One region of the Nitratireductor aquibiodomus genome, then DNA from elsewhere that is predicted to be linked to it. Evidence: predicted binding sites of a transcription regulator. Region 1 holds the regulator's gene; each other region holds the start of a gene.
What was found. The regulator LexA, encoded in region 1, represses DNA repair genes until DNA is damaged. The targets are predictions, from matches to a motif close to TGTTCNNNNTGTGTTCNG.

Region 1 (7,820 bases):
AAATCGAGACATTGGTCGTATGACGGGAGGACGTGTCTTATGGGTGTTGCCTGGTCCAGGGGGATGGCATTCCTGCGTGAAGCTGCCGGGCGTCTCAGCCTGCGGCGGGACAACAGCGTAATTGACGATATCCCGTCCCTGTGCAGTTTCGTCGCGACACGTTCTTCATTCGTTGCCCAGAAGAAGCTTTACGGATACCTGAAAGCCCGCATGGGCACGCGCTATCCGTCTATGTTCGAAGACGACGTTTTCATCGGTTCCATCAACATTGCCAAGCTCCACGTTTTCGCGGCCTGCCTGTCTGACCTTACCATTCACGCGGTTGCAAAGGTCGGAGCCGAAGGCGCCCTGAGTCAGGACGAGGCGGGCGCGCTCGCCCGTCACTGCCATGCAGCGGGGCTGGCCCAAAACGCCGAGGCGCTGCCTGATGCGCAAATCGTGGAAGAGTGGCGGGAGCGATTTCACGATCGCATCGCCGATCTGCACTGGCAGAATGCGGCAACCAGTGGTGACTGTTTTGCGGAAAGTCCGAAGGCGCTGTTCAAATGGGCGCCGATTGCCGATGAACTGAAACGCTTCGACCGGGAAATTGTCGAAAACTCGATCCGCTTTGCCTTTGGCGAGGTGACGCGTGCATTTCGGGAACGTGCAGATCTCCCCGCTCTGGCGCGGGACTGGCAAAGCCGCGGCACCAGAGGCTGAAACAAAAAGGGCCCCGTCCGAAGACGGAGCCCCGATCGCCCCAACAGCTGCGATCAAACGGAGTAGTACATCTCGAACTCGACCGGGTGCGGCGTCATTTCGTAGCGCAGCACTTCCGCCATTTTCAGCTCGATATAGGCGTCGATCTGATCGTCGTCGAACACGCCGCCTGCCTTCAGGAAGCCGCGGTCTTTGTCGAGGCTCATGAGCGCTTCGCGCAGCGAGCCGCAGACGGTCGGCACCTTTTTCAGCTCCTTCGGCGGCAGGTCATAGAGATCCTTGTCCATGGCCTGGCCGGGATGGATCTTGTTCTTGATGCCGTCAAGGCCGGCCATCAGCATGGCGGCGAAGGCGAGGTAGGGGTTCGCGCCCGGATCGGGGAAGCGGACCTCGACACGCTTGGCTTTCGGCGAGGAGCCGAACGGGATGCGGCATGAAGCGGAGCGGTTGCGGGCCGAATAGGCAAGCAGAACCGGTGCTTCGAAGCCCGGAACCAGACGCTTGTAGGAATTGGTGATCGGGTTGGTGAAGGCGTTGATCGCCTTGGCGTGCTTGATGATGCCGCCGATATAGTAGAGGCAGTTCTCCGACAGGCCGGCGTATTCATTGCCGGCGAAGGTCGGCTTGCCTTCTTTCCAGATCGACTGGTGCACATGCATGCCCGAACCGTTGTCACCATAGACGGGCTTGGGCATGAAGGTTGCCGTCTTGCCGTAGGCATTGGCCACCTGGTGGACGCCATATTTGAACTTCTGGACACTGTCGGCGCTTTTCAGAAGCGTCTCGAACTTGATGCCCAGCTCATGCTGTGCCGCACCCACTTCGTGGTGGTGCTTTTCAACGATAACGCCCATTTCGGTCAGAACCGTCAGCATTTCGGAACGCATGTCCTGCGCAGAATCGATCGGCGGAACCGGGAAGTAACCGCCCTTTACGCGCGGACGGTGACCCAGATTCCCCGTTTCATAGTCCGCATCGTCATTGGTGGGAAGCTCGCTGGAATCGAGCTTGAAGCCGGTGTTGTACGGATCGGCCTTGTACTTCACGTCATCGAAGATGAAGAACTCCGGCTCGGGGCCGACGTAAACCGTGTCGCCGATGCCCTCGGACTTCAGGAATGCTTCCGCCTTCTTTGCCGTGCCGCGCGGGTCGCGATTGTAGGCCTCGCCCGAGATCGGATCGAGAATGTCGCAGAAAATCGCCATCGTCGACTGTGCGAAGAACGGGTCCATGTGAGCCGTGTCGGGCTCGGGCATCAGCACCATGTCGGACTCGTTGATGGCCTTCCAGCCGGCAATGGACGAGCCGTCGAACATGACGCCGTCGGCGAACATGTCCTCATCCACGGCGGAGACATCCATGGTGACGTGCTGCAGCTTGCCTTTGGGATCGGTGAAGCGCAGATCGACAAACTTCACGTCGTTTTCCTTGATCTGCTTCATGATGTCTTGTGCAGTGGTCATATTCGCCTTCCTATTTGCGATGGTCTTGCCTGATGATCCCGGAGGTTTTCCGGGAAAGAGAGTGGTTGTGGATCAAACAGCGTCAGCGCCGGTCTCGCCGGTGCGGATGCGTATGACTTCTTCCACATTTGTCACGAAAATCTTGCCGTCGCCGATACGCCCGGTCTGGGCGGCCTTGCGGATCGCCTCGATCGCGGCGTCCACGGTCTCGTCCGGGAGCACGACCTCGATTTTCACCTTCGGGAGAAAATCGACGACATATTCGGCCCCTCGATAGAGCTCCGTATGCCCCTTCTGGCGACCGAAACCCTTGGCCTCGATCACGGTTATGCCCTGAAGGCCGATTTCCTGAAGGGCTTCCTTCACTTCGTCGAGCTTGAACGGTTTGATGATCGCTTCGACCTTTTTCATGCCTCAGTGGCCTCCAAATGAGTTCAGGAACGGTGATCCCGCGCCCCTTGTTGCTCCGGTTTGGTTGAAGCACGAAACATGCCAACTCGTGCGGGAGCCTTGCATGAAGCGTGCCAGTCGCTGCATTCTGTGTCCGCACGGGCGAAATCGCGTGGATTGTTCGGGCAGCGACATGTCAGGTCGGGCCTCCGGAGCTTATCGAGGAACCATGCGGTGTGCTGCGCAGTTTGCGGCTTGCCTAAAAAATATGCAATGCGCCGAAGAAAGCGGCAAGATGTGATGCGTTTGGAGATTTTGACGCCTGAAGAAATGGGCAGTGTGGATCGCAAGGCGGTCGATGCCGGACCTCTGGACGGCTACGGTCTGATGCAGAATGCCGGTGCGGTGGTGGCTGCTGCGATCCTCGAACGTTTCGCCGAGGCGGAGGGATTTCTGGTTCTGTGCGGCCCTGGCAACAATGGTGGCGATGGTTATGTCGTTGCCCGCCTGCTTGTGGAGCGGGGTGTACAGGTCCGGCTGTTTGCCGAAACCGAACCGGCGGCGGGCAGCGATGCGGCCAGGGCGCGCCGGGCTTGCCCTGTTGAACCGAAGTCGTATTCGGAGTTCGAACCCGTTGAGCGATGGCTTGTGGTGGATGCGCTGTTCGGCGCTGGTCTGTCGAAGCCTGTCGAAGGGCGCGAGGCTGCAATCATAGAACGGGTGCGCACCAGCGGGCTGCCCGTGGTGTCGATCGATTTGCCGTCCGGCGTTTCCGGGCTTACCGGGAAGCCGCTTGGCGCTGCGTTTCAGGCGGATCTGACCGTGACTTTCTTCCGCAAGAAACCGGGGCACGTGCTCGTGCCCGGCCGGCAGATGTGCGGTGAGCTTCTTGTCGCGGATATCGGCATAGCCGAAACAACACTGAATCGAGCCGAATGCAAGACCTGGGAGAACCATCCCGCGCTGTGGCGGGCAGCCTTGCCGGAGATCGGCATCAGCGCCCACAAATATTCGCGCGGGCATGTGGCCGTCATATCCGGCGGCGCCACGTCCACGGGAGCGGCGCGTCTTGCAGCGCGCGGCGCAGCGCGGGCGGGGGCAGGCGCCGTGACCGTGCTTTCACCCGCCAACGCGCTTTCCGTCAACGCAATGCATCTGACCTCGATCATGCTGCGCAGGGCCGATACGGTCGAGGAACTGGAGGCGTTCCTCAGTGATCGCGGCCCCTCCGGCGCTGTGCTGGGGCCGGGGGCAGGAACAGGCGAGCGAACGCGAAGTTTTGCGCGGAGCCTTCTCGACCGGGCGGGCGCCGCGGGCGGACTGGTTTTCGATGCGGATGCAATCACCGCCTTTCGCGGCGACCCGGAGACGCTTTTCGCCATGATCAAAGCCTCCGCCGCGCAAGTCGTTCTGACACCGCACGAAGGGGAATTCGGGCGCCTGTTTCCAGGTCTTGAAGATGCGCCGGAGGTCTCGAAAGTGGAGCGGACCCGGGAGGCAGCCATGCGATCAGGTGCAGCAATCGTGCTCAAGGGACCGGATACGGTGGTCGCGGCGCCTGACGGGCGGGCAGCCATCAATGTGAACGCAACGCAGCACCTGGCGACAGCCGGCTCAGGCGATGTCCTGTCCGGGATCATCGCTGGTCTGATGGCACAGACGATGCCGGCGTTTGAAGCGGCCTGCGCGGGTATCTGGCTTCATGCGGAGGCCGGCAGAGTGTTCGGCCGCGGGCTCATCGCAGAAGATCTGCCCGAGATGCTGCCCCAGGTTCTACAGTCTCAGTTCCCCGAACACGTCCGCTGAAAGGTCGAAGCGAGCGGGACGTACCGGCGGGGAGAAACGAACGGGGCGTATCTGGCTGTGGAAGAGAAATGGGCGGGTCTACGCAGACGGCTCGACCCGCCGTCGCCGCGTTGGAAGATTTTGCAGTCAGGTTTTTCCACCTGACCGCAATATACTTCAGTAACGGCGCATCAATCCAACCAGGCGCCCCTGAACCTTGACTCGGTCAGGGCCAAAAATCCGCGTCTCATAGGCCGGGTTGGCAGCTTCAAGGGCAATCGACGCGCCTTTGCGGCGAAAGCGTTTCAGGGTTGCTTCTTCCTGATCCACCAGCGCGACCACGATCTCGCCCGGATTGGCGGTCTGGGTTTCGCGGATGATGACGGTATCACCATCGAAGATGCCTGCCTCGATCATGGAATCGCCCCTGACCTCCAGCGCGTAATGATCGCCGCCGCTCAGCATGTCCGGGGGGACGGCGATGGAATGTGTCTGGTGCTGAATGGCGTCGATGGGAACGCCGGCAGCGATGCGCCCCATCACCGGCACGGAAACGACGCCGGCCAGACCGTCATCATTGCTGGCGGCGGGTTTTGGCTGGGGCGAGGGGGCTTTGCCGAGGCTGCCTTCAATGACGCTGGGCGAGAATTTGCGTGCGCCGGGGTTCAGGCCGGGAGCAATCGAATCAGGGAGGCGCAGAACTTCCAGTGCACGGGCCCGATTGGGAAGCCGGCGAATGAAGCCACGCTCCTCGAGCGCGGTGATCAATCGATGAATGCCGGATTTCGAGGCAAGGTCCAGCGCTTCCTTCATTTCATCGAAGGAGGGCGGGATTCCTGTCTCCTTCAGCCGCTCGTGGATGAACAGGAGAAGTTCGTGCTGCTTGCGGGTCAGCATGGGCGCCACCGAGAATCAGTTAAAAACAAAACCAGAACATACTCTATATGTTCCAGTTGTGTTCCGCAACTCCCGGCATTTGCGCGCGGTTTACCGGGGCTACGGTGCCGCAAACAGCGCCTTGGCGCCGTCGGCGACGAACTGCACGGCGAGCGCGGCCAGTATAACGCCGAGAAGGCGTGTCAGGATCGAGCGTCCTGTCTCGCCGAGGAAGCGGTCGACGCGCTCGGCAAGCGTGAAGACGGCGTAGGTGATGACGATCGTTGTCGCCAGGATTGCCAGCAGTGCGGCACTTCCGGCCAGTCCGCCGAAGGAACCCGAAAGCAGAACGGTGGCCGAAATCGCGCCGGGGCCGGCTATCAGGGGGATCGCCAGCGGAAAGGCGGCGATGTTTCGGATCATGTCGCGGGTGATGGCGCGCTCGGCGCTTTTCTCATGGCGCTCCTGGCGGCGCTCGAAGATCATTTCGAAGGCGATGAAGAAGAGCAGCAGGCCGCCCGCCACGCGGAAAGCGGGCAGTGTGATCCCGAACACGGAAAGTATGGCGCTGCCGGCCACACCGAAGAGAGCGAGGACCGCGAAGCCGATGATCGCCGCCCGAACAGCGACCTGGTTGCGCTCCGACCGGTTCATGCCCACCGTCAGGGCGAGAAAGAGCGGGGCGAGGCCTGGTGGGTCCACGGTCACGAGCAGTGTGACAAAGGCATTGAATACGGTCTCGTAGCCTGGCATGAGGTCCTCCCTTGCACTTGTCTAGCCCAGTGGGGAGGCTTCGGAAAAGACCCGATTGTGTCTCCTGGCGGGCAGTCTGCGGCAATTTGTCAGTGACATCATTCACAGACCTGCCATATGCATCTGAAATCGCGTTGGATTTCCCCGGCTTCAATCGCTGCTCCGATTGGAGAATCAGTGGCGCTTCATATATAAGAAGTCAGTGATTCCTTATTCTGTGTGTGACACGATTTGACTGACCAGACGACGCCGACCGGACCGGGCGAGCCCGACGACATCGAGCCGATTTCCATCATCGAGGAGATGCAGCGCTCCTATCTCGATTACGCGATGAGCGTGATCGTGAGCCGCGCTCTTCCGGATGCGCGCGACGGGTTGAAGCCGGTGCACCGGCGCATTCTCTATGCCTCGCATGAGAGCGGTTATCACTGGAACCGCAAATATGTGAAGTCGGCCCGTCCCGTTGCCGACGTGATGGGTAAATACCACCCGCACGGCGACGCCGCGATCTATGACGCGTTGGTGCGCATGGCGCAGGACTGGTCCATGCGTCTGCCGCTGGTCGACGGGCAGGGCAATTTCGGCTCCATCGACGGCGATCCGCCGGCGGCCATGCGTTACACCGAATCGCGCCTCACAAAGGGCGCGCACGAGCTTCTGGAAGACATCGACAAGGAAACGGTCGATTTTCAGGACACGTATGATGGCTCCTCCAGCGAGCCAAAGGTGCTGCCTGCACGGTATCCGAACCTCCTGGTCAATGGCTCCGGCGGTATCGCGGTTGGCATGGCGACCAACATTCCGCCGCACAACCTGTCGGAAGTCATCAATGGCTGTGTGGCCATGATCGACAATCCGGCGATCAGCCTGCCCGAGCTGCAGGAGCTGATCCCGGGGCCCGATTTCCCGACCGGCGGTCTCATCCTCGGGCGGTCCGGCATCCGCAGCGCCTACGAGACAGGCCGTGGCTCCATCATGATGCGCGGCAGGGTGGCCATCGAGCCCGCCCGCAACGACCGCGAAGCCATCATCATCACGGAGATCCCCTATCAGGTCAACAAGGCCTCGATGATAGAAAAGATGGCCGAACTGGTGCGCGACAAGCGCATCGAGGGCATCTCCGACATCCGCGACGAGAGCGACCGTCAGGGCTATCGCGTCGTGGTCGAGCTGAAGCGCGACGCCGTCGCCGATGTCGTGCTGAACCAGCTTTATCGCTTCACGCCGCTGCAGACCTCCTTTGGCGCCAACATGGTCGCGCTCAACGGTGGCAAGCCGGAGCAGATGAACCTGCTCGATCTCCTGAAGGCCTTTGTCCACTTCCGCGAGGAAGTCGTCAGCCGGCGCACGAAATATCTTCTGCGCAAGGCGCGCGACCGCGCGCATGTGCTGGTCGGTCTTGCCATCGCCGTCGCCAATATCGACGAGGTGATCAAGCTTATCCGTCATGCGCCCGACCCGCAGACGGCGCGCGAACAGCTGATGGAGCGCCGCTGGCCGGCGGAGGATGTCGAAGCCCTCATTCTCCTGATCGATGATCCGCGTCACCGCATCAACGATGATGGCACCTATAATCTGTCGGAAGAGCAGGCGCGTGCGATTCTCGAGCTGCGCCTGCAGCGTCTGACGGCGCTCGGGCGCGATGAAATTGCCGACGAACTGAACCAGATTGGCGCGGAAATCAGCGATTATCTGGAAATCCTGTCGTCGCGGGCGCGTATTCAGCAGATCGTCAAGGACGAGCTCATCGCCGTGCGCGACGAGTTCGGCACACCGCGTCGTTCCGAGATCACCGAAGGTGGTGCGGATCTGGATGACGAAGACCTGATCCAGCGTGAGGAAATGGTCGTT
Region 2 (7,820 bases), 210 kb from region 1:
GCCGCTCTACGCCGGTGAAGGATCTTGCGGAACCGGCACCGACCGATAAGGAAATCGAGACCATGTTGACGGTGGCCTCGCGCGTGCCCGATCATGGCCGGCTGACGCCATGGCGCTTCATTCTTTATCGTGGCGATGTGCGCAGGCAGATCGGCGAGGCGCTGGCCGCACGCGCCATCGAGCGCGAGGGTGCGTTGCCGGAGCCGCGGATCGAGCAGGAGCGGACGCGGTTTTCGCGTGCGCCTCTGGTCATCGGCGTGGTCTGCGTGCCGAAGGAGAGCCCGACCATTCCCGAATGGGAAATGTTTCTGTCCGGCGGCATGGCTGCGATGAACCTGATGATTGCCGCAAATGCGCTGGGCTACGGCACGAATCTCATCACCAACTGGTATTCGGACGATGCCGAAGGCCGCCGCATTCTGGGACTTGCACCGCGCGAACGGGTGGTCGGGTTCGTGCATATCGGTTCCTATGATGTGGAGCTTCTGGAGCGCCCGCGTCCCGAGCTCAAGACCATCGTTTCCGACTATGTCGGGCCATGGGAGGCGTGAGGGGAGGCATGATGTTCTACGAACCGTCCAAAGGGCATGGCCTGCCGCACGATCCGTTCAAGGCCATTGTGTCGCCGCGCCCGATCGGGTGGATTTCCACGCTGTCGAAGGAGGGGGAGGCCAATCTGGCACCCTATTCCTTTTTCAATGCGATTTCGTCCAATCCGCATCTGGTGTTTTTTTCCTCGGAAGGGGCGAAGGACAGCGCCACGCATGCAGAAGAGACCGGCGAGTTTGTCGTGAATCTTGCCAGTCATCATCTGGCGGAGCAGCTGAATGCCAGTTCCGTCGATGCGCCGCGCGGTGTCAGCGAGTTCGCCTATGCGGGGCTCACGGAAGCACCTTCACTGCTTGTGAAACCGCCACGTGTTGCCGAGTGTCATGCGGCGCTCGAATGCAGGGTGACCGAGGTGCGACACCCTCTGGGGCTCGACGGTTCACCGGCTGGCGTGATTGTCGTCACCGGGGAGGTGGTGGGCGTCCATATCAGCGAGGCGGTGCTGAAAGACGGGCTGTTCGATGCGGTGGCAGCCGGCAATATGGCCCGCCTGGGGTATCGCGATTACTCGACTGTGACCGAAGTCTTTCAGATGACGCGCCCGCAGTGGAAAGACGGTTAACGTCTTTGTCAGGCCGATGACGCCTCAGCCGCGCGTGCGAGAACGCGTTCGGCAAGGGCGAGGTGCGGGCGGTCATACATCCGCCCGCCTATGTTGACCACGCCGGCATTGCCGGCGGCTGAAAAGGCTTCCACCACGGCACGGGCCTTTTCGACCTCTTCATCCGAGGGCGTGAAGACGGTATTGATCGTATCGACCTGCACGGGGTGAATGGCCATCCTGGCAACGAAACCGTCGCGGACGGCCAGTTGGCAATCCCTTGCGAACGCCTCTGTATCCGAAAAGTTCGGGAACACGGTGTCGATGGCTGGAACGCCTGCCGCCGCAGCCGCCAGAAGCGTCATGTTGCGGGCGAGCTGAAAGAGCGGCGTATAGCTTCCGTCTTCATGGCGCGCAGCAAGCGCGCCGATATGGGCCGACAGGTCTTCCGCGCCCCAGGTCAGCCCGGCCAGCCGGTCGCTGGAACCCCGGTAGCTGGCGGCGTTGAGAACGCCCAGCGCCGTTTCCGTGATGATCGGCAGGATGCGCGTGCGGCCGTCCTCGATCCCGTTTTCTGCTTCGTGAACACGCAACGCGGCTGCGAGACGCGCGACATCGTTCCCGCCTTCCGCCTTGGGGAGCATGATGCCGTCCGGCCGGGCTCTCATGACGACAGCCAGATCGTCTTCGGTCAATCCGGTCGCAAGATCGTTCACCCGGACGTAAAGCTGAGCATTCGTGCGCGAGCGCGCCGACTGGAGAAAGGCTGCAGTGATGCGCCGCGCCTCTGCCTTGCTGTCGAGGCTGACTGAATCTTCGAGGTCGGCGATCAGGACATCGCTCTGCGACCCGATGGCCTTTTCGAGCTTGCGTTGAGAAACACCGGGCACGAAGAGCAGTGAGCGCATCAGGCCTCTCTCTTTTTGAGGATCATCGCCTGGCGCAGGCAGCGGGCCACCAGCCTGTCATCCTGATTGTAGGCGCGGTGCTCGAATTCCACGATGCCGCGATCGGGCCGGGATTTCGATTCGCGCACGGATTTCACCTCTGTCTCCACACGGATGGTGTCGCCATGGAACACCGGGTGGGGAAAGCTGGTTTCGGTCATTCCGAGATTGGCCACTGTTGTACCGAGCGTGGTGTCGTGGACGGAAATGCCGATCATCAGGCCGAGGGTGAAGAGGGAGTTGACCAGCGGCTTGCCCCATTCGGTCTTTGCCGCGAAATCGAAATCGATGTGCAGTGGCTGGGGGTTCAGCGTCATGGTCGAAAACAGCGTGTTGTCGCTTTCGGTGACGCTTTTGCGCAGCGTGTGCTGGAACACCTGTCCCGGCTGGAACTCCTGAAGATAAAGGCCGGCCATTTCGTTCCTCCCGTCGTGCTCCGAAACGATCTTCAGCTTCTTGATAGGCGGGCCGGCCGCGCCCTGCAAGCGGGCACTTATGGTAAACGTTTCCTATACGAATTCACGTTAGGGTCGGTTCAGACAGGGCGGGAGTGTGACTTCGGTGCAGGTGGTTCAGCATTTTCTCAAGTGGACGCAGACAGCAAAAGCGGCTGAACGCGCGGGCGCGGCGGCAGCTCTTGCCAGAGCCTATCTCGATGGAGAGCTTCCGTTCGAGGATCGCTACGCCGCCGAGGCGGCGCTGACAGCCCTGCTTGACGATCCTTCTTCAAAAGTGCGGTCTGCGCTGGCGGAGGCGCTCTCCATGAGCCGGCACGCGCCGGTGCAGGTGGTGGCGGCCCTGGCGGCGGATCAGCCGGATGTTGCCGCGCCGATCCTGGCCCGCTCGCCGGTCTTGTCCGACCCCGACCTGATCGACCGGGTGGCTGACGGGCGCGGGGGGACGCAATGCCTCATAGCGCGACGTCCCCAGTTGAGCATGAGTGTCTCGGCGGCCATCGCCGAGGTTGGATCGCTCGAGGCTTGTCTGGCATTGGCCGAAAACCCGAGCGCAGACATTGCAGCCGTGAGCTTCCGCCGCATGATCGAGCGTCATGGGAGCAATGCACCTCTGCGAGAGGCGTTGGCTGCCGACCCCCGTCTTCCCTCCGATTGCCGCCATGTGCTTCTGACGCAGCTTGGAGAAGCCCTGCGCGACGCGCCGCTCGTGCGGGCGCTGGTGGGAGCGGCACGGGCGGAAAAGCTGACTCGGGATGCATGTATTCGTGCTTCGCTCACGTTGATCGAGACCATCGATCCGGAAGAACACGGAGCAATGGTGGAGCATCTGCGCATTCGCGGAGACCTGACAACGAGTTTCATCGTCAGGCTGGTGGCGCATGGCAAGATCGATTTCTTCGGTCATGTTCTCATGACCCTGACAGGGCAGCCCCTGGCCCGGATCAGCGGGCTTCTGGTGAATGGCCGCGACCTGGCGATGGCTGCGCTGTTGCAGAAGGCCGGGCTTGCAAAGCCCGTTCACCGGCCCATCATCCGGGCTCTGTCCGTCTGGCGCGAAGTGGCGCAGGGAAAGCGCCTGGCGGGCGCACAGGAAGTCTCATGGCTGATGCTGGAGAGCATCGGTGCAACGCCCGGGCAGTCGGGCCCGGCACAGGATGCTGCTGAACTGGCCGGCCTTCTGAGGTCCATCCATCTCGACGCGCTGCGCGAGAACGCCCGCGTGCAGGCGCAGGCTATCGCCGCTGCCTGAACCCGGAAGAACGATCCAAACTGTTGATGGAGCATCGGAATAGCCCGAAAACCGGATTCCACTTTTCGGGCCGATGCTCTAGATATCCAGTTCTTCGGCGAACTCTGCATTCTCCTGAATAAAGCGGAACCGTGCCTCGGGCTTTGTTCCCATCAGAGAATCAATCGCGCTCTTTGTCGCTTCCTGACCGTCGAGAACCGTGACGCGCAGCAATGTGCGCTTGGCCGGGTCCATGGTCGTCTCCTTGAGCTGGCTCGCCATCATCTCGCCAAGGCCCTTGAAGCGGCCGATATCGACCTTGCCGCGGCCGGTGAACTCCGTTTCCAGAAGCTCGTCCTTATGCGCATCGTCGCGCGCATACATCGTCTTGCCGCCCTGGCTGATGCGGTAGAGCGGCGGCACGGCCATATAGAGATGCCCGTTCTCGATGAGCTGCGGCATCTCCTGATAGAAGAAGGTAATCAGCAGCGAGGCGATGTGCGCGCCGTCAACATCGGCGTCCGTCATGATGATGACGCGGTCGTAGCGCAGGTCGTCTTCGCGGTATTTCGACCGCGTGCCGCAGCCGAGCGCCTGGGTGATGTCGGAAATCTGCTGGTTTGCGGCCAGTTTGCCAGTGCCGGCGCTGGCGACGTTAAGGATTTTGCCGCGCAGCGGCAGAACGGCCTGGCTGGCACGATTGCGCGCCTGCTTCGCGGAGCCGCCAGCCGAGTCGCCCTCGACGATGAAGATTTCGGCACCCGCTGCCGCACCCATGGTGCAGTCGGCGAGCTTTCCCGGCAGGCGCAGCTTGCGCACCGCGCTCTTGCGGCTCACCTCGCGCTCCTGACGGCGGCGAAGACGCTCATCGGCACGCGCCACCACCCATTCGAGCAGCTTGGAGGCTTCCTGAGGATTTTCCGCCAGCCAATGATCGAACGGATCGCGCACGGCGTTTTCGACAATGCGCATGGCTGCCGCCGTTGCCAGCTTGTCCTTGGTCTGGCCTACGAATTCCGGCTCGCGCACGAAAACGGAGAGCATGCCTGCGGCTGAAATCATCACGTCTTCGGAAGTGATGATGGACGCGCGCTTGTTGCCCGTCAGTTCCGCATAGCCGCGCAGACCGCGCAGGAGCGCGTTGCGGAAACCGGTTTCGTGCGTTCCGCCTTCCGGTGTCGGCACGGTGTTACAATAGGAATTGAGCATGGCGTCGCCGCCATACCAGGTGATCGCCCATTCCACCGCGCCATGGCCGGAGCTCTTTTCGCTGCGGCCGGAAAACACCTCCTTGGTGACCTGAAACTGGCCGTCCAGCGAGGCGTTCAGATAGTCCTTGAGGCCACCTGGGAAATGGAACGTGGCTTTCGTCGGCGTTTCGTCCTTTTCGCCGATCAGTTCGGGCGCGCAAATCCAGCGTATCTCGACGCCGCCAAAAAGATAGGCCTTGGAACGCGCCATGCGGTAGAGCCGCGCCGGTTCGAATTTGGCGCCCTTGCCGAAGATTTGCTCATCCGGCTTGAACCGCACCTTCGTGCCGCGTCGGTTGTGCACGTCGCCGAGCTTTTCGAGCCCGCCCTGCGGCAGACCGCGCGAAAAGGTCTGGCGGAAGAGCTGGCGATTGCGGGCAACCTCGACTTCAAGAATTTCAGAGAGCGCGTTCACCACCGAGACACCGACGCCGTGCAGGCCGCCGGAGGTCTCATAGACCTTGGAATCGAACTTGCCGCCCGCATGCAGCGTGGTCATGATGACTTCGAGAGCCGACTTGTCCTTGAACTTCGGGTGCGGATCGACGGGGATGCCGCGGCCATTGTCGGTGACGGCGAGATGACCTTCCGTGTCGAGCTCCACTTCAATGAAGGTGGCGTGGCCCGCCACCGCCTCATCCATGGAGTTGTCGATGACTTCGGCGAAGAGGTGATGGAGCGCCTTGTCGTCGGTACCACCGATATACATGCCGGGACGCCGGCGGACAGGCTCCAGACCTTCGAGAACCTCAATGTCGGCCGCGCTGTACCCATCGCCGGAAGCTGCGGGTGCGGGCGAGGGTGCGGGGCGCGAAGCGGGCTTACGCTCGGGCGCTGCCGGCTCCGGCGTTTTCGCACGGTCCACATTGGCAGGCATTCCGGAGAAGAGGTCGTTGTTGTCGTCCATGAAGCGTGTGGTTTCCTGTCCGCGAATCACCTCGCAGTTTGCCATGGTTTCCATGGCAAAGCGAAGCCTGTTCCGGTTCCGTTCGGAGTGTGTGGACGACGCTTTAACAGAAAGCGCGGGCCCGCGCCAAGAGGTGCGGTAAAAATGGGCGATCATCTCCCCGGGGGGGGGGAGATGATCCGTTTCGTGCTGGTTAGCTAGCCAGGGCCTCGATGGGCGGGCAGGCGCAGACCAGATTGCGGTCGCCGCTGACATTGTCGACGCGCGAGACCGGCGGCCAGTATTTGGACGCGGAAGCAAGCGAGCCTTCGGGGAAGGCGGCTTCGCTGCGGCTATAGGGATGTGTCCACGCGTCTCCCATCAGTTCCATCGCCGTGTGCGGTGCGTTGGCCAGTGGATTGTCGTCCTTCGGCCATTCGCCCTTCTCCACCTTCGCGGCCTCCTCGGCGATGGAGATCATCGCCTGGCAGAAGCGGTCCACCTCGCTCTTCGGCTCCGACTCGGTCGGCTCCACCATCAGCGTGCCCGCGACGGGGAAGCTCATGGTCGGGGCGTGGAAGCCATAGTCGATGAGCCGCTTGGCGATGTCGTCGACGGTGACGCCGGCGCGATCCTTGAAGACCCGCGTGTCGAGAATGCACTCATGCGCGACACGGTCGTTGCGGCCCTTGTAGAGCACCGGGTAGTGGTCTTTCAGGCTGTGGGCGATGTAATTGGCGTTGAGGATCGCCATTTCCGTCGCCCGTTTGAGGCCGTCGCCGCCCATCATGCGGATATACATCCACGTGATCGGCAGGATCGACGCGCTGCCATAGGGGGCTGCTGCCACCGCACTGCTGCTGCCGAGCGCGACATGACCCGGCACGAAGGGCTTCAGATGCGCCTTGACGCCGATGGGGCCGACGCCCGGTCCACCGCCGCCATGGGGAATGCAGAAGGTCTTGTGCAGGTTGAGGTGGCAGACATCCGCGCCCAGATCGCCCGGCCGCGCAAGCCCGACCATGGCGTTGAGATTGGCGCCGTCGAAATAGACCTGACCGCCATGTTCATGGATCACGGCGCACATATCGCGCACGCCTTCCTCGAACACGCCGTGGGTTGACGGGTAGGTCAGCATGAGCGCCGCCAGCTTGTCGGCGTGCTCTTCCGCCTTCGCCTTCAGGTCGTCCTGATCGATATTGCCATCGTCCGTGCAGCGGACCACCACCACCCGCATGCCGGCCATGGAGGCGGACGCCGGGTTGGTGCCGTGGGCGGAGGAGGGGATGAGGCAGATGTCGCGATCGGCCTCGCCGCGCTCGGCGTGATAGCGGCGGATCGCCAGAAGACCGGCATATTCGCCCTGGCTGCCGGCATTGGGTTGCAGCGAGACCGCATCGAAGCCGGTGATCTCCGAAAGCCAGCGATCAAGATCGTCGATCATGCGACGATAGCCCGCCGTGTGCTCCGGCGGCGCGAACGGGTGAAGACCACCCACTTCCGGCCAGCTCACGGGCATCATCTCGGCGGCGGCGTTGAGCTTCATGGTGCAGGAGCCGAGCGGGATCATGGCGCGGTCGAGCGCAAGATCCTTGTCGGCGAGCCTGCGCAGGAAGCGCATCATTTCCGTTTCCGAGCGGTGCGAATGGAAATCCGGCTGGGTGAGGAAGCCTTCGCCGCGCGCTGTGGCCGGTGCAAGGCGCGGTGCGCTTTCCGGCAGCTTCGCGCCGAACAGGGCAGCGAGTGCAGCCAGATCGTCCTCGGTCGTCGTTTCATCGAAGGTGACGCCAACGCGGTCCGCATCGATGACACGCACGAGACGGCCTTCGGCTTCGGCTCCGGCCGCGATCTCCTGCGCCTTGCCGGGAACGGAGGCGGTGACCGTGTCGAAGATCACGTCG
Region 3 (7,820 bases), 3.2 Mb from region 1:
GGTCCATTCCTTGCGGATCGTAGCGCCGGGCTTCCGCGCGCAGATGATGGCAAGCAATGGCGAACGCGCGTGGCTTCTCACATACACCGGAGTCTCGCTTGTCGGGTTGGTGCTGATTGTCTGGGGTTATGGCCTGGCGCGTATGGACCCGTCGCCGGTTTACGCACCGCCCCTATCGCTGCGCCATCTGGCGCTTGTTCTCCTTCTGCCCGTCTTTCCGCTGCTCATCGCGGCTTATGTGCCGAGCCGAATTTGTATGACTGTCGGCCATCCCATGCTGCTGGCGACCGTTCTGTGGGGCCTCGCTCATCTCATGGCGAACGGAACGCTGGCAGACGTAGCGCTTTTCGGCGGCTTCGCCGTCTGGGCGGCAATCGACTGGATTTCGGCTGCGAACCAGCCCGGCAAGGGCAAGGTCAGGCAGCCTGTTGGTTGGACGGGGGATGCGATTGCCGTTCTAGGCGGGCTGGCGATCTATGGCGTGTTTGTCGCCGGCCTCCACCAGTGGCTGATCGGCGTCTCGCCTGTCTGAGGCGGGTAGCGACGGTCCAAGATCGCGCAGCGGGGCGAAGCTCATCCTGTGCAGGCGCGACACCGCGCCATGCTCCGTTATGGCTGAGCGGTGGCGCTTGGTACCGTAGCCCATATGCGTCTCGAAACCGTAGGCCGGTGTCACACCGCCCGCACGCGTCATCATGCGGTCCCGCGTCACCTTGGCGACGATGGACGCAGCGGCGATGGACTGGCTGCGCTGATCGCCCTTCACCACGGCACGCGCCGGGCAGCACAGCCCCGGCGGCACATCGCGGCCATCGGCCAGTGCAAACAGCGGCGTGACACAAAGCCCGGCTGCTGCGCGGCGCATGGCCTCAAGGCTGGCGCGCAGGATGTCGGATCCGTCGATGCTTGCAGCGCTGAGGGACGCGACGGAGACGCTGACGGCCATCTCGATGATGGCTTCGAAGAGCCTGTCGCGCGCCTCTGCGGAAAGCCGCTTGGAATCGTCCAGCCCTTCAGGAAGGCGGTTTGCGTCGAGAATAACGGCGGCGGCGACAACAGGGCCTGCCAGCGGACCGCGTCCCGCCTCGTCGAGCCCTGCAACGGGGGCAAGCCCCTCGCGCAGAAGACCGGCCTCCATCTGGAAGTCGGGACGAACGGGCAGGTCGAAAAGAGTGGGAGAATCGGAACGCGTGCGAGCCATGATGCGGCGATGCTCGCATCGCTTCCGATTCTCCGCAAGGGCCTCCCGGCAACGAGGGGGCGGATGGGCCGGGAAGCTTCCGTCGGCTACGGGGATGCAAGCCGGACGGGAAGGGTGTGCTGTCGGAAACGGCGCCGTTTTACGGAAACAGGGTGCCGCTCTGATGCGTTGATCTGCGATGCCGAAGCAGGAGGCGGGTCGGGCAGGGCGCTGTCAAAGCAGCATGAGCTGTTCGCCTCCCGGCTGCGGCTGCCTGAACAGGTCCGTTCTCAGCCTGCGTTTTTCCTGGTTGAGCCCGAGCCGCTTTGCCGCGATCTCGAAGCGTCGGCCGATCTGCCAGGCATAGGGGCCGGTGCCCTTCATCCGCTTGCCCCATTCGGCGTCGTAATCCTTGCCGCCGCGCATGGAGCGGATCAGGGACAGGACGTGGCGATAACGGTCGGGTGCATGGCGCAGAAGCCACTCCTTGAAAATGGGGCTGACCTCGAGCGGCAGGCGCAGGATGATATAGCCCGCCTCGCGCGCGCCGGCAGTGGCCGCCGATTCCAGGATGCGCTCTATCTCGCAATCGTTGAGGCCGGGAATGACAGGCCCCATCATCACCGATGTGGGGATGCCGGCCTCACTCAGCGCCCGCACGGTCTCCAGACGTCGCGGGGGCGTTGCCGCGCGCGGCTCCATGGTGCGGGCAAGCTTGCGGTCGAGCGTGGTGATGGAAAGCGCCACCTTCGCCAGACCCTGTTCGGCCATGCGGGAGAGGATATCCATGTCGCGCATGACGAGCGCCGACTTGGTGACGATGCCGACCGGGTGCCCGTGCGCCTCAAGCACTTCGAGAATCTCGCGCATGATGCGGTATTTCTTTTCGATGGGCTGATAGGGATCGGTGTTGGTGCCGATGGCGATGGTGCGCGGCTGATAACCCGGTTTGGAAATCTCGCGTTCCAGAAGCCGGGCGGCATCCGGCTTGGCAAAGAGCTTCGCCTCGAAATCGAGCCCCGCCGACAGGCCCATATAGGCATGGGTGGGACGTGCAAAACAGTAGACGCAGCCATGTTCGCAGCCGCGATAGGGATTGATGGAACGGTCGAAGGAGATGTCGGGCGAGGCGTTGCGCGTAATGATCGTGCGCGGCCTTTCAACCTGAACCTCGGTCTTGAAGGGGGGCAATTCCTCAAGCGAGCCCCAGCCATCGTCAAAGACATGACGGGAGACCGGCTCATAGCGGCCTGATGGATTGATGCCCGCAGCACGGCCCCGCCGGCGCTCGGAATCGATGCGAATGCCCGACCGGTCGATCACCGTGTTGGCCATCGCGGCCCCGCCGCCATCGAAGGCGGCTGCATCTGCTCTCACAATCTGTTCCATGGCTTGCTCCATGACTGAGCGATTTCGCTGGCTTTCCAGTACGCGGGGACTAAAGCGGAAAGCAGAATCAGCGTCGCTGCCGATGAATCTATTCCTATTCGATGAATGAGAACAAAGCAAGAACTTTTGGCAGAATCGAGGCGCGCGAATTTTCCACAGGCGTGCAAAAGGGTTCGCGGGGACGGTGCCGCAGTCTACTTGATTTCAAGGTCAGGAAGGGATCAGGCGGACTTGCCGCCGCCGCGCTTCAGATGTTCGGCCAGGCGCGGCATGATTTCCACGAAATTGCACGGCATGTGCCGGTAGTCGAACTGGTCTTTGAGGATACCGTCCCAGGCATCGCGGCAGGCGCCGGTGGAGCCCGGCAATACGAAGACGAAGGTCTGGTCGATAAGCCCTGCGGTGGCGCGCGACTGGACGGTGGAGGTGCCGATTTTTTCGTAGGAGATGCGATGGAAGACCTGCGAAAACCCGTCCATGCGCTTGTCGAACAGCGGTTCCAGCGCCTCTGGTGTCACGTCGCGCCCGGTGAAGCCGGTGCCACCCGTGGTGATGACGGCATCGACCCCTGGATCGGCGCACCACAGTTTGACAGCCATGCGGATGGCTTCGATATCGTCTGCGACGATTTTCCGGTCGGCGAGCGTGTGGCCGGCCTCATCGATGCGTTCGGCCAGCGTCTGGCCGGAGCGGTCGTCCTCAAGGCCGCGCGTGTCGGAAACGGTCAGCACCGCGAAGCGGACGGGGATGAACTCACGCGCGGGCGTAGTGGGCATGGTCATGCTCGATCTGGCTGTGCTCGGTCTGGCCGTGCTCTGGGGCAGTGGTTTGGGTGGCAAGGACAAACCAGTCGGGATGACGGGCTTCAAGAATGGATGCGGCCTGACGCGCCTTGTGCGGCGAGCCGAAGACGCCGAAACAGGTGGCCCCGGAGCCGGACATGCGGGCGGCAAGCGCGCCCGCTTCCCCGAGAGCGCCAAGCACATCCCTGATCTGCGGTACGAGCCGGCAGGCCGGTTCTTCCAGATCGTTGCGAGCGGCTTCGAGCCATTTGGCGGCCGATGCGGCGTCGGGGAACGTGTCGAGGGCGGGCAGGGGAGCATTGTCGCGCCGCTCAAGCCCTGAAAAGACATCTGGCGTGGAGAGCGGGATGTTGGGGTTCACGAGAACAAGCGGCAGCGCGGGGAAATGCGGCAGTTCTTCAAGCGCTTCGCCGATGCCGCGCGCAAGAAGCGGTTTCGATGACAGGCACATGGGGACATCCGCACCGAGGCGAAGGCCGAGCTCTGCCAGGGCGACCTCGTCGACGTCGATCTGCCAGTGGCGGACGAGAAGTCTGAGCGCGGCAGCCGCATCGGCCGAACCGCCACCGATGCCGGAGGCGACGGGCAGGTTCTTTTCAAGGTGCAGATGGACGGGTGCGCCGGCTCTCTCCCCGAATGTTTCACGCAGAAGATCGCGGGCGCGGGTGACCAGATTGGTCTCGCCGATGGGGACATGGGCGGCGAAGTGGCCGGAAACGAAGAAATCGTCTTCCGCCCCGCCTTCCACCTCGAGCAGGTCGCCATGCCTGGAAAAGGTGACAAGACTGTCCAGCAGATGATAGCCGTCGGCGCGCCGTCCGGTGACGTGCAGCGCCAGATTCACCTTGGCGGGGGCGATCATGCTTTGCATGCTTCTACTCAGGTATCAGTCTTTGGCGACGCGGTATTCGCCGGTCTTCGGGTCGTAGACGAGCGTACCCATGCTGCCATTCGCCGCTTCCCTGCGTGCGCGCCGCGCCTTTGCAGTGACGCGCTCTGCCTCGCGGACGAATTTGCGGTAGCCGACATAGGCCACCACGCCGACCGCGGCAAAGAAGATCAGTTGCGGCATTGTCGATCCTCCGGTTTCGCGCGCGAGTTTAACGCCCGGGCGCGCCTCGTCAAAGTCCAAAACGGCGCCAGAGCGCCTGTTCCTCGGCAGCCTCGATCAGACCCGTGGCGGCATTGCCGGCGATTGCAGCACCGAGATCCGGAATGCTGCCGGCGCTGCTGGAAATACCGAGCTTGCGTCCGAACAGGCCGCGCGGCTGGGTGATGAGCGCGAGTTGCGTTTTCCTGCCATAGCGTTCCTTGAGAACGGAGCGCATGTCGCCGAGACCGTCGACCAGACCTAGATCGAGCGCGCGGGTGCCCGTCCAGAAGGCGCCGGTGAAAAGCTCCGGATCGTCGGCGAGTTTGGCACCGCGCCGCTCCTTGACGAGATTGATGAACATCTCGTGCATTTCGAGCTGCAGGGCTTTCAGGCGCTCGACGTCTTCCTTCTTTTCCGGCTGGAAGGGATCGAGGATCGCCTTGTTCTGGCCGGCCGTGTGGACGCGGCGCTCAACGCCGATCTTCTTGATAAGCTCCTGAAAGCCGAAGCCGGCGGACACGACGCCGATGGAGCCGACGATGGAAGAGGGGTCGGCGATGATCTCGTCGCCCGCTGCGGCAATCATGTAACCGCCGGAAGCGGCCACATCCTCGACGAAGATGAAGACCTTCCGGTCTTTCTCCACCGCCAGATCGCGGATGCGGCGGAAGATCAGGCGCGACTGCACGGGCGAGCCACCCGGCGAATTGAGCGCGATGGCGACGGCTGGCGCATCGGGCACGGCAAACGCCTTCTCGATCACGGTCGCGGTGGTGGCAAGCGACAGATTCTGGCGCGTCAGGCTGTTGGACGGCATGATCGCGCCGGAGAGCCGGATCACCGGAATGGTGACGGCATCGCCACGGAGCTTTTTGGGAACGAGGCGGCTGACAAGGCGTCGCAAGGGCGTGCTTACTCCAGAAGAAAGGAACGTGTTGCTCGTGAGCATGTAGGCATTTGCGCGGTTCGTGCAATGGCCGGGCTCGTTCAATCGCCGAAAAGCGCCGCCTGCCCGTTGGTTAGCGCCTCGGCGCGTTCTGTTACCCGGTTGTCCTCGTCGCGCAGGATGAGGGGCGGTTCGAGCGACAGCCCGGCACGATTGCCCTTTTGCGCACGCAGGAGGATGCGGATGGCCGGGTGGCCGGCGCGGCCATGCACCGGCACGATGCGCGCACCGCCGAAACGGCCCCTTAGCGCGTCGAGAATGGGCGACAGCGAAGCGGGGCGGGCGATCAGCGCCAAGAGCCCGCCGGGCATGGTGATGGCGGCTGCCGTGCGCAGCCATGTTTCGAAAAGCGTGTCGTCCATGACATGGGCCGCCCGTTTTAGCGCATCCGGCGTGGCGCGGTCGCTGGCGCTGTTGAAGGGCGGGTTCATGATGGTGGCGGCATAGGCATTGCGCGAAAGGCCCGCCTCCTCGCGCGCATCGCCTGAAAGCGTGACATCGGCCTCGATCAGACGCATACGGTCGGAAAAGGCGGCGTTTTCCGGCAGCGCAATGCTGCGGCGGGCGCATTCGGCCATTTCCGGGGCATTCTCGACAAGGGTGACACAGGTTTTGGGACAACGGGCGGCGACGGCGAAACCGGCAGCACCCGCGCCCGCGCCAAGGTCGGCGACCACTCCTTCAAGGCCGCCCGGCAGGGCAGAGGCCACGAGCATGGCATCCACGCCCGAGCGATGCCCGCGACCCGTGGGCTGGACGAGCCGGAACGCATCCCGATGGAAGGAATCGACGCTGTGCTGCGCCTGGGTATTCGTGTCAGGCATTCTTCTTGTCGTCGGAGCGCGCTTCGTGCTCGATGCCGGCGTCTTTCAGCAATTGACGTGCTGCATCCCGGTCATCCTCGTCGATCATCACGCGTCGCGGCAGAATGCCGAGAGAGCCTTCCATGATGCTCATGTTCTGGTCGGCGACGAAAAAGGCAATGCCGGCGTCGCGCAGGAGGCTTTCCACGAAGGAGATGACCACGGGATCATTGGTGCGGATGAGTTCTATCATGGGCGTGACGTTGACAGTTTGCGCCACCCCTGTAAACGACTTCGTGATTGACGGGCGCACGCCCCGTGCGCATTCGCCGCTTGCCCCGCGTGGGGGCAGGGCACTAGATTGCCCGGAATGTTTTGAACGTTTCGGTCCGGCCGTGCCGGTCCGTCTCCGGTCGTGATTGGAGGACCATCTGTGGGTGTAGTGTTGAATCTCGATGGCAAGCGTGGCGCAGCCTCCGTCGCAAGCCTCATGGACCTGACCGCTGACGAAATGGCGCGTGTCAACGAGCTGATCCTGTCGAAGGCGGGCTCGGACGTCGAGCTTATCCCGGAACTGGCAAAACATCTCATCGACTCCGGCGGCAAGCGCCTGCGCCCGATGGTGACGCTCGCCGCCGCCCAGATGTTCGATTATGAGGGTGAGGGGCATGTGAAGCTCGCCACCAGCGTGGAGTTCATGCACACGGCCACGCTGCTGCATGATGATGTGGTGGATGAAAGCGATTTGCGCCGTGGCCGCAAGACAGCGCGCATGATCTGGGGCAATCAGGCAAGCGTTCTGGTGGGCGATTTCCTGCTCGGCCAGGCGTTTCGCATGATGGTCGAGGTCGGCTCGCTCGACGCGCTGGATATCCTGTCAACCGCTGCTTCTGTCATCGCTGAAGGCGAAGTGCTTCAGCTCAGCGTCGCCAAGAACCTCGAGACGACCGAAGACGAGTATCTGGCGGTCATCAAGGCGAAGACGGCCGCACTCTTTTCTGCGGCTGCCGAAGTCGGCCCCGTTGTGGCAGGCGCGACCCGCAACGACCGCGCGGCGCTGCGCTCCTACGGCACCAATCTCGGCCTGGCGTTCCAGCTTGTCGACGATGCACTCGACTATGGCGGCAAGAGCTCGGACCTCGGCAAGAATGTCGGCGACGATTTCCGCGAGGGCAAAGTGACCCTGCCGGTGATCCTGAGCTATCGCCGCGGCAGCCCAGACGAACGGGCATTCTGGAAAAGCGCCATCGAGGACAATCAGTGCGACGACGCGGCGCTTGAGAAGGCGATCGGGCTTTTGCACAAGCATGGCGCAATTGGCGACACGATCGGACGGGCGCGCCACTTTGGCGAAATCGCCCGCGATGCGCTGGCACCGCTCAGGCCGACGCCGCAGAAAGATGCGCTTCTCGATGTGATTGATTTCTGCATCAGCCGGGTGACCTGATATCAGGGGAGACAGTCCCCGTTGAAGCGTTTCCGCAAAAAGGCCATGCTTGTCTGCGAGGGAAAAAGGGATTCCCAACCTCTTCGCTTCGGCGGAGGAAGAAGAGATGAGGACAGCATGCAGCGGGACGGTAAATGAGAAAGCGCTTCAACTCGGGAC
Region 4 (7,820 bases), 110 kb from region 1:
AATTGCGTTATGCACCAGCGCGGGCGCGCCTGTCGGCGCGCTCCATCCCGGCCGGGCTGAGGCCGGGTGACGGGATCGAGGGCCTCGTGCGCCTGATGACGCCCTCGGGGCCGGTGCGGCCGCACGCCTATGATTTTTCTTTCGAGAGCTATTTTGACGGCCTCGGGGCCGTGGGCTTTTTCATGCGTGATCCCGAACCTGTGGAGATCGAGCCGTTGCCCGGGGCGCGGCAGTGGGTGCAGCGGATGTCGTCCAGCCTGCAGGGACTGCGGGAAAGCCTGGCCGCGAGGCTGCGCGAGCGGGTGGGCGGGGCCGAAGGCGAGGTTGCAGCCGCCTTGATCACCGGCATGAGGGGCGGCATCCCCGAAGCCTATAATGAAGACCTGCGCCGCGCCGGGCTTGCGCATGTCCTTGCCATTTCGGGGCTGCACATGGCGCTTGCAGCTTTCACGATCATCGGAGCCGCAAGGCTGGGCTTTGCCGTGTTCCCGGGCTTTTCTTCACGCCATCCCGTGCGCAAATACGCCGCCGCAGCGGCGCTGCTCGTCTGCTTCTTCTATCTGCTTGTTTCCGGCAGCGGTGTGGCGGCGCAGCGCAGCTTTCTCATGCTGGCGGTCATGCTGCTGGCGCTGTTGTTCGACCGCGCTGCCCTGACCATGCGCAATCTCGCGGTTGCGGCACTGGCAGTGATCATCACGACGCCACATGAGGTTGTCGGGCCGGGTTTCCAGATGTCTTTCTCGGCAACGGCCGCCCTGATCGCAGGCTATGCGGCGTGGAACGCGCACCGCGAGAAGCGGCTCGCCCGAAAGCCATATGTCGAGCGGAGAGGTGCTGCGAAGCTCATCCATCTCGTTCTCCTGTCTATTGGCGGAATTGCGCTCACATCCCTGATCGCCGGCACCGCAACAACGCTTTATGGCGTCTGGCACTTTCAGCGGGCCTCGCCGTTGGCCCTCGGCGCCAATCTGGCGGCGATGCCTGTCGTTTCCCTGGTGGTGATGCCCTCGGCCGTCGCCGCAATTGCGACCATGCCGCTCAATCTCGATGGGTGGCCGCTGGCCGTGATGGGGTGGGGCATTTCCACCGTCATGAGCATCGCGCGATGGTTCTCCGAGCGGACCCCCATCGATGCGACCGGGGCGATACCGCTTGGCGCCACACTGAGCCTGACAGCGGCACTCGTTGTTCTCACCATGACCACGACGAGGTTGAGGATTGCCGCATTGCCGTTCCTGGCGATGGGGTTTTTTCTCATAGCGACGCGCAGTCTGCCTGACGTCCTCATCTCCGAAGACGCACGCCTCGTGGCGGTACGCACACAGGATGGCGCGCTCGCCGTCAATCGAAAGCGTCCCAATGCGTTTTCGCTGGAGAACTGGCTGCGCGCGGAAGGCACCGAAACTGTCCGGAAACCGGACGGGTTGAGCAGCGCGAGCACTGCCGAACTCATTGCCCGGGCGTCAGCGCATCATTTCCTGTGCAACGACGCCATTTGCGTCCTGCGCCACGAAAGCGGAGCGATTATCGGCCATGTAAGGAAAACGGATGCAGCGATGCCGAGACGGTCTTTTCGTGAACTGTGCGGAGCCGCCGATCTCGTCGTCATCAATGATGCGCGCATCGATCGGCCCTGCGGGGCCGATGGCGCGCAGACAATCACGGCGCGTGACCTGGCCCGTCGGGGCAGTGCCGAGATACGCATTGAACGAAAGGGGCGCGACGCGCTTCTGTTCAACATCGCTTATGCGATCAGCGAGCCCCATCGGCCATGGCATGAGCAACGCCAGTTTTCACGCGCCGCCCGCGGGCTGGGACCATACAAACGCACGCGGAACGCTCCCGAAGAAGCGAAAAAACATCAGCAAAATTAGCGTTTTAGAGCGAACACCAAAGGCAACTCATAAAATCACGCAGACATGAGCCAGAGTATCGGACCGAAAAGTGAAACCCGGTTTTCGGGCTATTCCGATGCTCGATCAATCGTTTAGATCGTCCTTTGTGCGTCCGGGCGGACGCACGGCGATCTAACCCGCGCGCTCCATGAAAGCCCTGGCGGCATGCGGCGCGCGAATCTTTCCTTCATGGATGAAATAGACGAACACGTCGCGCGGCTTTGTCTCCGGTGTGAAGGCCGGGTCCATGAGGGGCAGGTCGCCCGGCTGTCCGCCCGCGGCCCAGAGCCTCGCGCGCTTCGCCCATCCATCGAGCTCGTCGGGAGGATATGCGGTCGGGATGTCGTCCTCACCGCGCTGCAGGCGGGCATAGACGAAATCGCCGGTCACGTCGGCGATCTCTGGGTAAGTGTTGTGATGCGCATAGCAGACTGCCGCACCGTATTTGCGCACAAGCTGAGGAAATTCCGGTGTACAGAAGGTCTCGTTGCGCACCTCCAGAACATGTCGGAGAGGCACGCCGTCGCGCTCGTGCGGCAGCAGTTTCAGAAAACCCTCGAAATCCTCGGGATCGAACTTTTTCGTCGGCGCGAACTGCCAGACCAGCGGGCCCAGCTTCTCGCCGATCTCGGAAATTCCCGATCCAAGAAATTTTTCAAGAGATTCAGATGCTTCCGAGAGAACCTTGCGGTTCGTCACAAAGCGGTTTCCCTTGAGTGAAAAGACAAACCCGTCCGGCGCTTCACTTGCCCATTTGGCATAGGTGGCCGGTTTCTGGCTGCCGTAATAGGTGCCGTTCACCTCGATTGTCGGCACCTGCCGTGAGGCAAATTCGAGCTGTCGCTTCTTCGGCAGGTCGTCGGGATAGAACGTGCCTTCCCATGGCTGAAACGTCCAGCCGCCCATGCCGGCGCGAATGGTGCCTGTGGTCATCGGTCTACTCCGCTGCCTGTGCCTTGCCGGCGGGCCGGCGCTCAAGAAGTTCTTTCAGAAATTTGCCGGTATAGCTGCGCGGCTCGGCCATCACGTCGTCGATGGAGCCGGAGGCAACAAGCTCGCCGCCGCCATCGCCGCCTTCGGGACCCAGATCGAGGATCCAGTCGGCGGTCTTGATGACTTCGAGATTGTGCTCGATCACCACGACCGTGTTGCCCTGGTCGACCAGTTCATGCAGCACTTCAAGCAGCTTTGCCACATCGTGGAAATGCAGGCCCGTGGTTGGCTCGTCCAGAATGTAGAGCGTACGGCCCGTGGCCCGTTTCGACAGTTCCTTGGCGAGCTTGATGCGCTGCGCCTCGCCGCCAGAAAGCGTGGTGGCCTGCTGGCCGATATGGATGTAACCGAGGCCGACGCGGGCGAGCGTGACCAACTTGTCGCGCACGGCAGGAACGGCCGCGAAAAACTCCACGCCTTCATCCACCGTCATTTCCAGCACATCGGCAATCGACTTGCTCTTGAAGGTGACTTCGAGCGTCTCGCGGTTGTAGCGCTTGCCATGGCAGACATCGCAGGTGACGTAGACATCCGGCAGAAAGTGCATCTCGATCTTGATGACACCGTCGCCCTGGCAGGCCTCGCAGCGGCCGCCTTTGACATTGAACGAGAAGCGCCCGGGCTGGTAGCCGCGCGCCTTGGCTTCCGGCAGGCCGGCAAACCAGTCGCGGATCGGCGTGAACGCGCCGGTATAGGTGGCCGGGTTGGACCGGGGCGTGCGCCCGATCGGAGACTGGTCGATGTCGATCACCTTGTCGAGATGTTCGAGCCCTTCGATCCTGTCATGCTCGGCGGGCTGTTCGCGCGAGCCCATGATCCGGCGCGAGGCGGACTTGAACAGTGTCTCGATCAGAAGTGTGGACTTGCCGCCACCGGAAACGCCGGTGACACAGGAAAACGTTCCGAGCGGCACTTCCGCCGTCACGTCCTTCAAATTGTTTCCGCGCGCGCCCACGACGCGGATGCGGCGCTTCTTCGGGATTTCACGGCGCTGCTCGGGCATCTTGATCCCCATCGCACCGGTCAGATATTTGCCGGTGATGGAGGCCGGACTGGCCATGATGTCGCGCGGCGTGCCTTCGGCGATGATCTGGCCGCCGTGGACGCCAGCGGCAGGGCCGATGTCGACCACATGGTCAGCCGTCAGAATGGCGTCCTCGTCATGCTCGACCACGATCACCGTATTGCCGAGATCGCGCAGATGTCTGAGCGTTGCGAGAAGCCGGTCATTGTCGCGCTGATGCAGGCCGATGGACGGCTCGTCGAGCACATAAAGAACGCCGGTCAGGCCGGAACCGATCTGTGAGGCAAGCCGGATGCGCTGGCTCTCGCCGCCCGAAAGCGTGCCCGAATTGCGCGAAAGCGTCAGATAGTCGAGGCCCACATCGTTGAGAAAGCGTAGCCGCTCGCGGATCTCCTTCAGGATGCGGACCGCGATCTCGTTCTGCTTGTCATTGAGATGCTCAGGCAGATCCTCGAACCATGCACCCGCCTTGCGGATCGACATTTCGGTGACCTGGCCGATATGCAGGCCGTCGATCTTCACCGCCAGCGCCTCGGGCTTCAGGCGGTGTCCGCCGCACGCCGGGCAGGGGTGGGCCGACATGTAGCGCTCGATCTCCTCGCGCATCCAGGCCGATTCGGTCTCCTTCCAGCGGCGCTGGAGATTGACCACGACACCCTCGAAGGGTTTTGTGGTCCGGTAGCTGCGCAGGCCGTCATCATAGTCGAAGACGATCTTCTTCTCGCCCGTGCCATTCAGGATCGCATCCTGCCCGTCGGCCGGCAGGTCGCGCCAGCGGTCGCCCACCTTGAAGCCGTATTCGCGTCCAAGCGCCTCCAGCGTCTGCAGATAATAGGGCGAGGTCGATTTCGCCCAGGGTGCAATCGCCCCTTCGCGCAGGATCGCATTGTCGTCCGGCACCACCAGATTCGGATCGATGGCGCGCTGGCTGCCGAGCCCGTCGCAGGTCGGGCAGGCGCCCGCCGGGTTGTTGAACGAGAAAAGCCGCGGCTCGATTTCCGGAATCGTGAAGCCGGAGACGGGGCAGGCGAATTTTTCCGAAAAGACGATGCGCTCGTGCGTCTCGTTCTTCGATTTGTTGGCCCCGCCACCCTTTGCGGTCGCCTCGTCGGACAACGGCCTGTCTGCAAATTCGGCAATCGCCAGCCCTTCGGCGAGTTTTAGGCAGGTTTCGAGCGAATCCGCGAGCCGCGTTGCCAGATCATCCCGAACCACGACGCGGTCCACCACCACGTCGATGTCGTGCTTGTATTTCTTGTCGAGTGCCGGCACCTCGGCGATCTCATAGAACGTGCCGTCCACCTTGACGCGCTGAAAGCCCTTCTTCTGGAGTTCGGCCATCTCCTTGCGGTACTCGCCCTTGCGTCCGCGCACGATGGGAGCGAGCACATAAAGCCGCGTGCCTTCCTCCAGTGCCATCACCCGGTCCACCATCTGGCTCACTGTCTGGCTCTCGATGGGCAGGCCCGTGGCCGGTGAATAGGGCACGCCCACACGCGCGAAGAGCAGGCGCATATAGTCGTAAATCTCCGTCACCGTGCCGACGGTGGAGCGCGGGTTCTTCGACGTCGTCTTCTGTTCGATCGAAATGGCCGGAGAAAGCCCGTCGATCTGGTCGACATCCGGCTTCTGCATCATTTCCAGGAACTGGCGCGCGTAGGCCGAAAGGCTCTCCACATAGCGTCGCTGCCCCTCGGCATAGATCGTGTCGAAGGCGAGCGACGACTTGCCGGAGCCCGACAGGCCGGTCATGACGATCAGCTTCTCGCGCGGCAGGTCGAGATCGACATTCTTCAGATTGTGCTCGCGCGCACCGCGAATGGTAATGGACTTGTGTTCTGGCATGCCCCGTCGCTGCCTGTCTTGAGAAACCGGATTGGCCGGCAGCATGCCGGTCCGTGCATCATGTAGGAAGCGGCACGCAAATGTCGACCGCAGCGCCAGGGATGACGCCAGCCGGTATCGCTTCGCCGCAGATACGCCAATGCCACTCAACGAGCGGAAGGGCGCATATTCTTCCTTTAACACGCTTGCCCGGCTGATGGGCAAGCAAAAAGAACAAAGACCGAACGTTCTCCTGACAATTCTGGCAGGAGCGTACGGTTCGTTACAGGCGATCACATTTGCTGGCATAGCGGGCCATTCGCTTGACCGGCGAAACCCGAAGGCGCAGTATGCCCCGGTCAGCGCTCGCGGCTTTTGAGCACTCGCAGGAGGCGCCGGTGGGCGCATCGGCTGCGCATCGCCGCTTGAGCACGCTGACGCCGAGCAAATGTCCGAAACGCGAAGAAGGAGGAAGGCATGAATCCACCTGACCGATCCACCAGGCTTCGCCTCGATCGCGAAGCCACAGCTGGCTGATCGGTCCGCTACGCATTCGGCGCATTGCGCGACGCATGTGTTTCGGTTCCGGTCCAGGGCGCATGACGTTTCTGGAGAACGCATTCGCCGGCAGGCATGACAACGCTGGCGGCTGGCTGCCCCCGAAAATCAGATTTACTTGAAGACAGGGTTGGTGAAACCGCCCTGCCTGACGACACCGGTAAACCATTCCCGGTATGGAGGGTCAGAAGACCCGGAGCCCCGCGCGACCAGAAGGCGGCGGGGCTTTTCCTTGCAATGCCGGACCGAAGCATCGCGCAGGGGGCCGCGGAAGGTGCCCCGGACGGCGCCCTTGAAGGCATTGACAGATGTTCGTCGAATGTGAACATAATAAGAACAAATGAGCTGTGGACGACAGCGGAGCGGGCAAAGGCGAAGAGCGCGCGGCAGTTCCGCTTGCGATAAGGTGCGCGGCAGATTTCGGACAAGCGTGGAGAAGCGTTATGGCGGGCAGCGTCAACAAGGTCATTCTGGTGGGAAATCTGGGCGCCGACCCGGAAATTCGCCGGCTCAATTCCGGCGATCCGGTGGTCAACATGCGGATTGCCACATCGGAAACATGGCGTGATCGCCAGTCGGGCGAGCGGCGTGAGCGTACCGAATGGCATAATGTGGTGATTTTCAACGACAATCTCGCCAAGGTTGCCGAGCAGTATCTGAAGAAGGGCGCCAAGGTCTATATCGAGGGCCAGCTCCAGACGCGCAAATGGACCGACCAGAACGGTCAGGAGCGTTACACGACCGAAGTCGTGCTGCAAAAATTCCGCGGCGAACTGCAGATGCTCGACACGCGCGGCCAGGGCGGTGACAGTCAGGTCGGCTATGGTGGCGGCAGCGGCAATCGCAGCTCCGATTTTGGCCAGTCCGGCCCTGCCGACAGCGGCGGCGGCGGAGGCGGAGGCGGCTACTCGCAGAACCTCGACGACGAAATCCCGTTCTGATCGGGAACAGGGTCGTGTTGAAACCCGGCAGTGCCGCCCCGATCCATGGACGTCTCCCTGGTATCTGGGCATGGCGCGCCGGGTTTTTCGCATTTTCAATCGTGTTCGCGACGTTCACATCGGCAGTGACCGCCGGTGAAGCGGACGTCGTCGACGTGAAAATCGTCGCCGAGACCGGCGGCACCTACCGCTTCGACGTCACCGTGGAACATGCAGATGAAGGGTGGGAGCACTACGCGGATCAATGGGACGTGCTCGACGATGCCGGCAATGTCCTCGGGTCACGCAAACTCCTGCACCCGCATGTGAACGAACAGCCATTTACCCGCAGCCTCTCTGGCGTGTCACTGCCTGACGGGCTGACCCATGTCACCATTCGCGCACGCGATTCCGTTCATGGATTTGGCGGAAGAGAGGTGACGCTGCCCATTCCCGGCCGCGGGGACGGGTAAGGTCATCAGCCCGGATCTCTCCTGAAATACAATTGCGCCGCCGGCGGATACCTGGAGCGGTTCACCGTTTCACGGAAACACTGCTCCGTTCTGTCTCTCTGATTTCCCGCATTTGCGCTGACGTCAGGTGATT

Region 2: a site for LexA is predicted at 6,009-6,026, ahead of parE (DNA topoisomerase IV subunit B). Genes of this name have one in related genera too.
Region 3: a site for LexA is predicted at 2,677-2,694, ahead of BLW55_RS17475 (PA0069 family radical SAM protein). Genes of this name have one in related genera too.
Region 4: a site for LexA is predicted at 6,616-6,633, ahead of BLW55_RS01670 (single-stranded DNA-binding protein). Genes of this name have one in related genera too.

The regions. Positions count from the first base shown of each region.
Region 1 covers NZ_FNSL01000001.1:459,080-466,899, reverse strand. Annotated here, with positions in the region: gene BLW55_RS02200 (hypothetical protein) at 40-702, shown strand; gene glnA (type I glutamate--ammonia ligase) at 756-2,165, opposite strand; gene BLW55_RS02190 (P-II family nitrogen regulator) at 2,238-2,576, opposite strand; gene BLW55_RS02185 (NAD(P)H-hydrate dehydratase) at 2,856-4,361, shown strand; gene lexA (transcriptional repressor LexA) at 4,518-5,237, opposite strand; gene BLW55_RS02175 (MarC family protein) at 5,337-5,969, opposite strand; gene gyrA (DNA gyrase subunit A) at 6,201-7,820, shown strand, end outside.
Region 2 covers NZ_FNSL01000001.1:673,698-681,517, reverse strand. Annotated here, with positions in the region: gene BLW55_RS03250 (nitroreductase family protein) at 1-551, shown strand, start outside; gene BLW55_RS03245 (flavin reductase family protein) at 563-1,171, shown strand; gene BLW55_RS03240 (HpcH/HpaI aldolase/citrate lyase family protein) at 1,180-2,058, opposite strand; gene BLW55_RS03235 (MaoC family dehydratase) at 2,058-2,513, opposite strand; gene BLW55_RS03230 (DUF2336 domain-containing protein) at 2,659-3,804, shown strand; gene parE (DNA topoisomerase IV subunit B) at 3,883-5,940, opposite strand; gene gcvP (aminomethyl-transferring glycine dehydrogenase) at 6,134-7,820, opposite strand, start outside.
Region 3 covers NZ_FNSL01000001.1:3,708,150-3,715,969, forward strand. Annotated here, with positions in the region: gene BLW55_RS17465 (NnrU family protein) at 1-532, shown strand, start outside; gene BLW55_RS17470 (ribonuclease HII) at 458-1,201, opposite strand; gene BLW55_RS17475 (PA0069 family radical SAM protein) at 1,415-2,569, opposite strand; gene moaB (molybdenum cofactor biosynthesis protein B) at 2,791-3,345, opposite strand; gene BLW55_RS17485 (4-(cytidine 5'-diphospho)-2-C-methyl-D-erythritol kinase) at 3,323-4,234, opposite strand; gene BLW55_RS17490 (hypothetical protein) at 4,259-4,444, opposite strand; gene BLW55_RS17495 (S49 family peptidase) at 4,494-5,369, opposite strand; gene BLW55_RS17500 (tRNA1(Val) (adenine(37)-N6)-methyltransferase) at 5,453-6,235, opposite strand; gene BLW55_RS17505 (putative signal transducing protein) at 6,228-6,467, opposite strand; gene BLW55_RS17510 (polyprenyl synthetase family protein) at 6,648-7,661, shown strand; gene BLW55_RS17515 (tetratricopeptide repeat protein) at 7,796-7,820, shown strand, end outside.
Region 4 covers NZ_FNSL01000001.1:345,768-353,587, forward strand. Annotated here, with positions in the region: gene BLW55_RS01645 (ComEC/Rec2 family competence protein) at 1-1,874, shown strand, start outside; gene BLW55_RS01650 (DUF72 domain-containing protein) at 2,028-2,828, opposite strand; gene uvrA (excinuclease ABC subunit UvrA) at 2,833-5,757, opposite strand; gene BLW55_RS01660 (hypothetical protein) at 5,897-6,115, shown strand; gene BLW55_RS01670 (single-stranded DNA-binding protein) at 6,738-7,235, shown strand; gene BLW55_RS01675 (hypothetical protein) at 7,337-7,687, shown strand.